Prochlorococcus marinus XMU1412: one gene and its partner. The protein of the gene in region 1 interacts with the protein of each later gene in a pairwise test. Links are inferred from orthologs where the notes say so. Each region holds a gene or a part of one and is shown in the gene's direction. Other genes may lie near its edges. The genes, in order: HA152_RS04575 and rplL.

Region 1 (4,379 bases):
TTTAGCTAGATATGATGGTGTTAAATATGGTTACAGATCGAATGAAGGTTCAAATCTTATAGATATGACTTCCAAAAGTAGAGCTGAAGGTTTTGGAGATGAGGTACAAAGAAGAATTTTAATAGGTACTTATGCTTTGTCAGCTGGATACAGTGATGCCTATTACAAGAAGGCACAAAAAGTTAGGACACTCATAAGAAAAGATTTTGATAATGCTTTTAAGAAAGTAGATGTTTTATTAACTCCAACTTGCCCAACCACTGCTTTTTTGAAGGGAGATTTTGTCAATGATCCACTTTCAATGTATTTGTCTGATTTATTAACTGTTCCTGCTAATTTAGCAGGCCTCCCAGCAATCAGTATCCCTTGTGGTTTTGATACTAAAGGATTACCTATTGGAATGCAATTAATAGGCAATGTATTACAAGAAGATAGAATATTGAATTCCGCAAATATCTTTGAAATTGATGCTCAGGTAATTAAGAACAGACCTTTATTTTAAATTTGTATTAATAATTAATTTGTAATCACAAAGTATAGATCTTTTAGAAATTTTCTCTATCTTATATATATAAATTATTTGAATATGGCTTTCGTTCCGCTTCATAATCACAGTGACTACAGCTTACTTGATGGTGCCAGTCAAATTTCAAAAATTGTAGATAGAGCTTGTGATCTTGGAATGGAATCGATAGCTCTTACTGATCATGGAGTTATGTATGGTGTTCTTGATTTGGTCAAGAAGTGTAAAGAGAAAGGTATAAAACCAATTATTGGTAATGAAATGTACGTGATTAATGGTTCTATTGATGATCCTCAACCTAAAAAAGAAAAAAGATATCATTTGGTGGTTCTAGCAAAAAATTTTACTGGTTATAAGAATTTAGTGAAGTTGACAACAATTAGTCACCTAAATGGGATGAGAGGCCGAGGCATTTTTTCTAGACCATGTATTGATAAATCACTTTTAAGCAAATACAGTAATGGTCTAATTGTTTCTACAGCTTGTCTTGGTGGAGAGATACCTCAGGCTATCTTAAAAGGTAGATTAGACGTAGCAGAGGATATAGCTCTTTGGTATAAAAATTTATTTGCAGATGACTTTTATCTAGAAATACAAGATCATGGCTCTATTGAGGATAGAATTGTTAACGTTGAATTAATAAAAATTGGGAAGAAACACCAAATAAAAGTCATCGCTACCAACGACGCCCACTACTTATCAAGTATGGATGTTGAAGCACATGACGCTTTGCTTTGTGTATTAACAGGAAAACTAATAAGTGATGAAAAAAGATTGAGATATACCGGTACAGAATATATTAAAAGTGAAAATGAAATGCTTGAACTTTTTAAAGATCATATTGATGAAGAATCAATTATTGAGGCAGTGAACAATACAGTAGAAATTTCTCAAAAAGTTGAAGTATTTGATTTGTTTGGTAATTATAGAATGCCAAAATTCCCTCTTAACGAAGATACAGATTCATTTTCTTTCCTTACACAATTATCTAATAAAGGCCTTTTAAAAAGACTTAAAAAAAATGATCTTACAGAAGTTGATGAGAACTATAAAAAAAGACTATCTTCCGAATTAAAAATTATTAAAGATATGGGCTTCCCAGATTATTTTTTAGTTGTTTGGGACTATATCAAATTTGCTAGAGATAACTCTATCCCTGTTGGACCTGGTAGAGGTTCTGCAGCAGGCTCACTAGTAGCTTATGCTCTTCAAATTACAAATATAGATCCTGTTGAGCATGGATTGTTGTTTGAGAGATTTTTAAATCCAGCAAGAAAGTCAATGCCAGATATTGATACCGACTTTTGCATTGATCGGAGAAATGAAGTTATTGATTATGTTACTAATCGTTATGGAGAGGATAAAGTTGCTCAAATAATTACTTTCAATAAGATGACCTCTAAGGCAGTTTTAAAAGATGTTGCAAGGGTTCTAGACATACCATATGGAGAGGCGGATAAATTGGCTAAGTTAATACCGGTTGTAAGAGGGAAACCTCATAAATTAAATGAAATGATTGATAAGAATTCTCCTAGCCAAGAGTTTAGAGACAAATATATTAATGATAATAGGGTGAAAAAATGGGTTGATTTGGCTTTAAGAATTGAAGGAACTAATAAAACATATGGAGTTCATGCTGCTGGAGTTGTTATTGCATCAGATCCTCTTGACGAACTTGTACCTCTTCAAAGAAATAATGAAGGACAGATAATAACCCAATATTCTATGGACGATATCGAATCACTTGGATTATTGAAAATGGATTTCTTGGGTCTTAAGAATCTTACGATGATTGAAAAGACAGTTTCTCTTATTAATCAATCTACTGGAAAAAAAATAAATATTGATGAATTACCACAAAATGATGGTAAAACCTTTGAGCTTATTGGGAGAGGTGATCTTGAAGGTATTTTTCAACTTGAATCATCCGGCATGAAGCAGGTCGTTAAGGATTTCAAACCTAACTCTCTAGAGGATATTTCTTCAATACTGGCTCTTTATAGACCCGGTCCTCTTGATGCAGGCCTTATACCTAAATTCATCAATCGGAAAAATGGAAACGAAAAGATTGATTTTCCTCATCCTTTTATTAAGTCAATTCTTACAGAAACCTATGGAATTATGGTTTACCAAGAACAAATCATGAAAATTGCTCAAGACCTAGCCGGTTATTCTCTAGGTGATGCCGATTTACTTAGAAGAGCAATGGGGAAAAAGAAAGTTTCTGAAATGGTAAAGCATAGGAATATTTTTGTAGACGGCTCCATGAAGAAAGGTGTTAATGAAAAATTAGCAAATGATCTTTTTGATCAAATGGTTTTATTCGCTGAATATTGTTTTAACAAAAGCCATTCAACTGCTTATGGTGCCGTAACTTATCAAACTGCATTTTTGAAAGCCCATTTTCCTGTTGCATATATGGCAGCCCTTTTAAGCGTTAATTCTGGCTCTAGCGACAAGATGCAAAGATATATTTCTAATTGTTATTCCATGGGAATAGAAGTTATTTCACCGAGCATTAATTTTTCTGGTGTTGATTTCACTATTAAGGATAATCAGATTTTATTCGGGTTATCTGCAATTAAGAATTTAGGAGATTCTGCAATAAGAAATATAATTGAAAACCGAAATAGTTTTGGAACCTTTAAGTCTTTATCAGATTTGTGTGACCGTTTACCTTCTAATGTTCTTAACAAAAGAAGTCTTGAATCTCTAATTCATTGTGGGGCATTAGATGAGTTTTCAAATGATAATAATAGAGCTCAGTTATTGTCAGATCTTGAACATGTTGTTGAGTGGGCCTCTTCAAGAAATCGTGATAGATTATCAGGGCAAGGAAATCTATTTGACTCTAAAGAAGAATTTTCTAATGTTGCTTTTTCAGATTCACAATTAGCTAAGGTTGATGATTATTCACTCATTGAGAAATTAAAGTTAGAAAAGCAGCTATTAGGCTTTTACTTATCTGACCATCCTCTAAAGCACTTAACTAAGCCAGCAAAACTTATATCACCTATAAGCATTTCACAGTTAGAAGAAACAAAAGATAGAACCAAAGTCTCATTAGTTGGAATGATCCCTGATTTGAAGCAAATTACAACGAGAAAAGGAGATAGGATGGCTATAGTTCAGCTTGAAGATCTTTCTGGAAGTTGCGAAGCAATAGTTTTTCCAAAAACCTATGTCAGATTATCAGAATTTCTTTTGACTGATACTAGATTATTGTTGTGGGGAACAATAGACAAAAAAAGTGATAAGACTCAATTAATAATTGATGACTGTAGAGAAATAGATAATCTTAAATTGCTTATTATTAATCTTGAAAGTTCTCAAGCATCAGATGTAAGAGTACAAAATACATTAAGAAACTGTTTAACTAAATTTAAACCTGATAAAGATAGATGTGGAATCAAGATTCCTGTTTTAGCTGCAGTAAGAAATAAAAACAGTGTTACCTACGTTAAATTTGGTGATCAATTCTGTATTGGAGATATTCAAGGAGTATGCAAATTATTAGAAGAAAAATCATTTCAAGTTAATTTGAAATCTTTAGTTTCCTAGATTAACTTTTATCCTCGAAATTTTGAGTTGCAGGTTTGAAGGCTGCTTTAGCACGTTGTATGTTCATTGGAATATTTTCAATACCAAAAAAAGATCCAGGCTCTTTATCCCAACTAGCTGATAATATTCCAAAACTCAATCCTGCTAGTCCTAACAAAAAAAACAATGCTGAAATTGCAATTGTTGATGAAGGAGGTATTTCAGCAATATTTCTTGTAACTATAATGTAGCTAACAACAAAAACCGACATCCCTAGTATTGTGGGAATTCCTGCTGTAAAAAATATTCTTCTTGC
Region 2 (3,079 bases), on another replicon or contig:
TTTAATGCCTAATCCTAAAGCTGGTACAGTAACTAATGACATTGCTAATGCAATAAAAGAATTCAAAGCTGGTAAGCTCGAATTTAGAGCAGATAAGGCTGGAATCGTTCATGTCCGCTTTGGAAAAGCAAGTTTCACAAAAGAGGCTCTATTTGATAACTTAAAAACCTTACAAGAATCAATTGATAAAAATAAACCAAGTGGAGCTAAGGGAAAGTATTGGAAAACTTTTTATGTAACTTCAACAATGGGGCCTTCGGTTCAAGTTGACATAAATGCTGTACAAGATTACCAACCTGAAGGTTAACGCTTTGTAGTATAATTTAAAGTGCAATAATACGGCCAAAGAAAGTAGGTTAATTTAGTTATTCTAAATTTTTAATTCCTACCGAGGACTCGTCTTAAATTATTTCTTTTTGGATCTAATAAAAGCGGCCTCTTTAAAAGGACTTTGCCGCATTTCCTGCTCTCCCTAAATTACGATCCAAAAAACATCAATGGGCCGAACACTAGAGAATAAGCAACAAATCGTTACTGAGATTAAATCTCTATTAAACGACTCGGAAATGGCTGTAGTTCTTGACTATAAAGGTTTAACTATCAAAGAGATGTCAGATTTGCGATCTAGATTGCAAACAACTAACGGCATTTGCAAAGTTACTAAAAATTCATTAATGCGTAAAGCTATTGATGGAGATAGTAATTGGAACGATCTTGAATCTTTACTGACCGGAACAAATGCTTTTGTCTTAATCAAAGAAGATGTTGGTGGTGCTGTAAAAGCTATCCAATCTTTTCAAAAAGACACCAAAAAATCCGAAACCAAAGGAGCTTTATTTGAAGGCAGACTTCTAAGCGATTCTGAAATAAAAGAAATTGCAAGTCTTCCATCTAAAGAAGTATTGATGGCAAAAATTGCTGGCGCTCTTAATGGCGTTGCAACAAAAATTGCGATCTCTATTAATGAAGTACCTTCTGGACTTGCTAGATCACTTCAACAACATTCTGAAAAATCAGAATCCTAAATTCAAAACCTAATTAACTTTAAGAAAATGTCCGCAAAAACTGAAGAAATTCTTGAATCATTAAAATCTCTATCACTTTTAGAAGCATCAGAGCTTGTAAAGCAAATTGAAGAGGCTTTTGGTGTATCTGCTGCAGCTTCTGCAGGTGTAGTTATGGCAGCTCCAGGAGCAGCTGGCGGTGACGCAGATGGTGGCGCTGCTGAAGAAAAAACTGAATTTGATGTAGTTCTCGAAAGCTTTGATGCAGCTGCAAAAATCAAAGTACTTAAGGTTGTAAGAAATGCAACTGGTCTAGGTCTTGGCGATGCAAAAGCACTTGTTGAATCTGCACCAAAAACAGTAAAAGAAGGAATTGCCAAGGCAGATGCTGAATCTTTAAAGAAAGAGATTGAAGAAGCTGGCGGTAAAGTTACACTTAAATAAGAGTACATTTTTTCAAGCCGATAACCTTAATATCGGCTTCAAAAATTATGAATAGTGATAGTATTGCGATTGAAGCCGCAACCGATGGAGCCTGCAGTGGTAATCCAGGCCCAGGTGGTTGGGGCGGTTTAATAATTTTTGAAGATAACAGCGAATTAGAAATAGGTGGTTCCGAGCAAAATACTACTAATAATAGAATGGAACTCACTGCGGCTATAAAAACTCTTGAGAAATTAAAAACCTACAAATTAAAAGAGAACTTTAAACTAAGAACTGATAGTAAATATGTAATAGAGGGTTATACAAAATGGATTATTAATTGGAAGAAGAATGGATGGAAAACAAGTTCAGGGAAACCAGTTCAAAATCTTGATCTATGGCAAAAAATTGATCAATTAAGAATTAATGGCCTAATAATGGAATATGTTAAAGGTCATAGCGGGGATAAACAAAATGATAGGGTTGATAAAATTGCAACTAATTACAGCAAAGGTATATCTTTAGAAAGTAACTTAAAAAAAATAGAATCCTCAGTTGATTTTTTTGAAAAAAATGCACCTGTAGAAATTCAGGAATTATTTTCCCGCAATGAATTAATTCAAAAATTTGCAGAAAAAAAGTACCTGTTAAGTTCACCTGAACTAGAAACCTTATTAGGTGATGAAAACCACTTAAAGATAAAACAATATTCACTTTTTGAATGGCGTAATTGGAGATTGATTCCTAAAGATAAAAAATATTGGATAATAGAAAAAAAGAAGCCTAATTTTTTATGAATGATAAGAAGGGGGGATTTAAAAATCTTTATAAAAACTTGATTACCCCTGTATTAAAAAAAGACTCTGGAATTGATGCAGAATACTTAACAAATTTATCTCTTAGTCTCCTATCATTCAGTTCAAGAAAATATAATTGGCCTATAGTATCTTCTATCTTAAAAAATCTAAATGAAGAATTTTCTGTAGTTGATAAAAGGTTAACTCAGAACATATGTGGAATAAATTTTTGTAATCCAATTGGTTTAGCTGCGGGTTTTGACAAAAATGGAAATGCCGCAAATATATGGAAAGATTTTGGTTTTGGATTTGCTGAGCTTGGTACAGTAACTAAATTTGCTCAGAATGGAAATCCCAAACCAAGGTTATTTAGATTGGCAGAAGAAGAAGCAGCATTAAATAGAATGGGTTTCAATAATAATGGTGCTGAAAATCTAGTTAAAAACTTTGTCGAACAAGGTATTGAGTTTAAAAAAAACAGGGAGAATATTTGTTTAGGGATAAATTTCGGTAAGTCAAAAATTACAGGTTTATCTCAAGCAAAAGATGATTATTTAACTTCTCTAAAATTATTAATTCCATATTGTGATTACGCAGCAATAAACGTTAGTTCTCCAAATACTGAAGGACTAAGAAAATTACAAGATCCAATTCTTCTAAAAGAACTTCTTAGAGAAATTAAAAACTTACCTAATTGTCCACCATTATTTGTAAAAATTGCGCCAGATTTAGGCCTTAAAGATATTGAAGATATTTGCCAATTAATAATCGAGGAAAACATCGATGGAATAATTGCTACAAACACCAGCATTGATAGATTAGGTCTTGAAAATAGAAAGATCAGGCAAACTGGAT

What was found.
Region 2: the proteins of HA152_RS04575 (region 1) and rplL interact in binary tests that used the Escherichia coli proteins (3 or more experiments, as listed by UniProt). The link is inferred for Prochlorococcus marinus XMU1412 from one-to-one orthologs.

Annotation. Positions count from the first base shown.
Region 1 is NZ_JAAORJ010000002.1:307,712-312,090, forward strand. The notes cover bases 235-4,284. They hold HA152_RS04575 (DNA polymerase III subunit alpha), read left to right. Parts: upstream 235-586; coding sequence 587-4,084; downstream 4,085-4,284. Other genes in these bases: gatA (Asp-tRNA(Asn)/Glu-tRNA(Gln) amidotransferase subunit GatA), read left to right, coding at 235-502; HA152_RS04580 (PAM68 family protein), read right to left, coding at 4,086-4,284. In the rest of the region: more of gatA, read left to right, coding at 1-234; more of HA152_RS04580, read right to left, coding at 4,285-4,379. UniProt on the Escherichia coli protein: DNA polymerase III is a complex, multichain enzyme responsible for most of the replicative synthesis in bacteria. This DNA polymerase also exhibits 3' to 5' exonuclease activity. The alpha chain is the DNA polymerase catalytic subunit.
Region 2 is NZ_JAAORJ010000001.1:191,994-195,072, reverse strand. Bases 1-2,750 are described here. They hold rplL (50S ribosomal protein L7/L12), read left to right. Parts: upstream 1-1,052; coding sequence 1,053-1,448; downstream 1,449-2,750. Other genes in these bases: HA152_RS01045 (quinone-dependent dihydroorotate dehydrogenase), read left to right, coding at 2,221-2,750; rnhA (ribonuclease HI), read left to right, coding at 1,496-2,224; rplJ (50S ribosomal protein L10), read left to right, coding at 498-1,025; rplA (50S ribosomal protein L1), read left to right, coding at 1-307. In the rest of the region: more of HA152_RS01045, read left to right, coding at 2,751-3,079. UniProt on the Escherichia coli protein: The binding site for several of the GTPase factors involved in protein synthesis (IF-2, EF-Tu, EF-G and RF3). Is thus essential for accurate translation.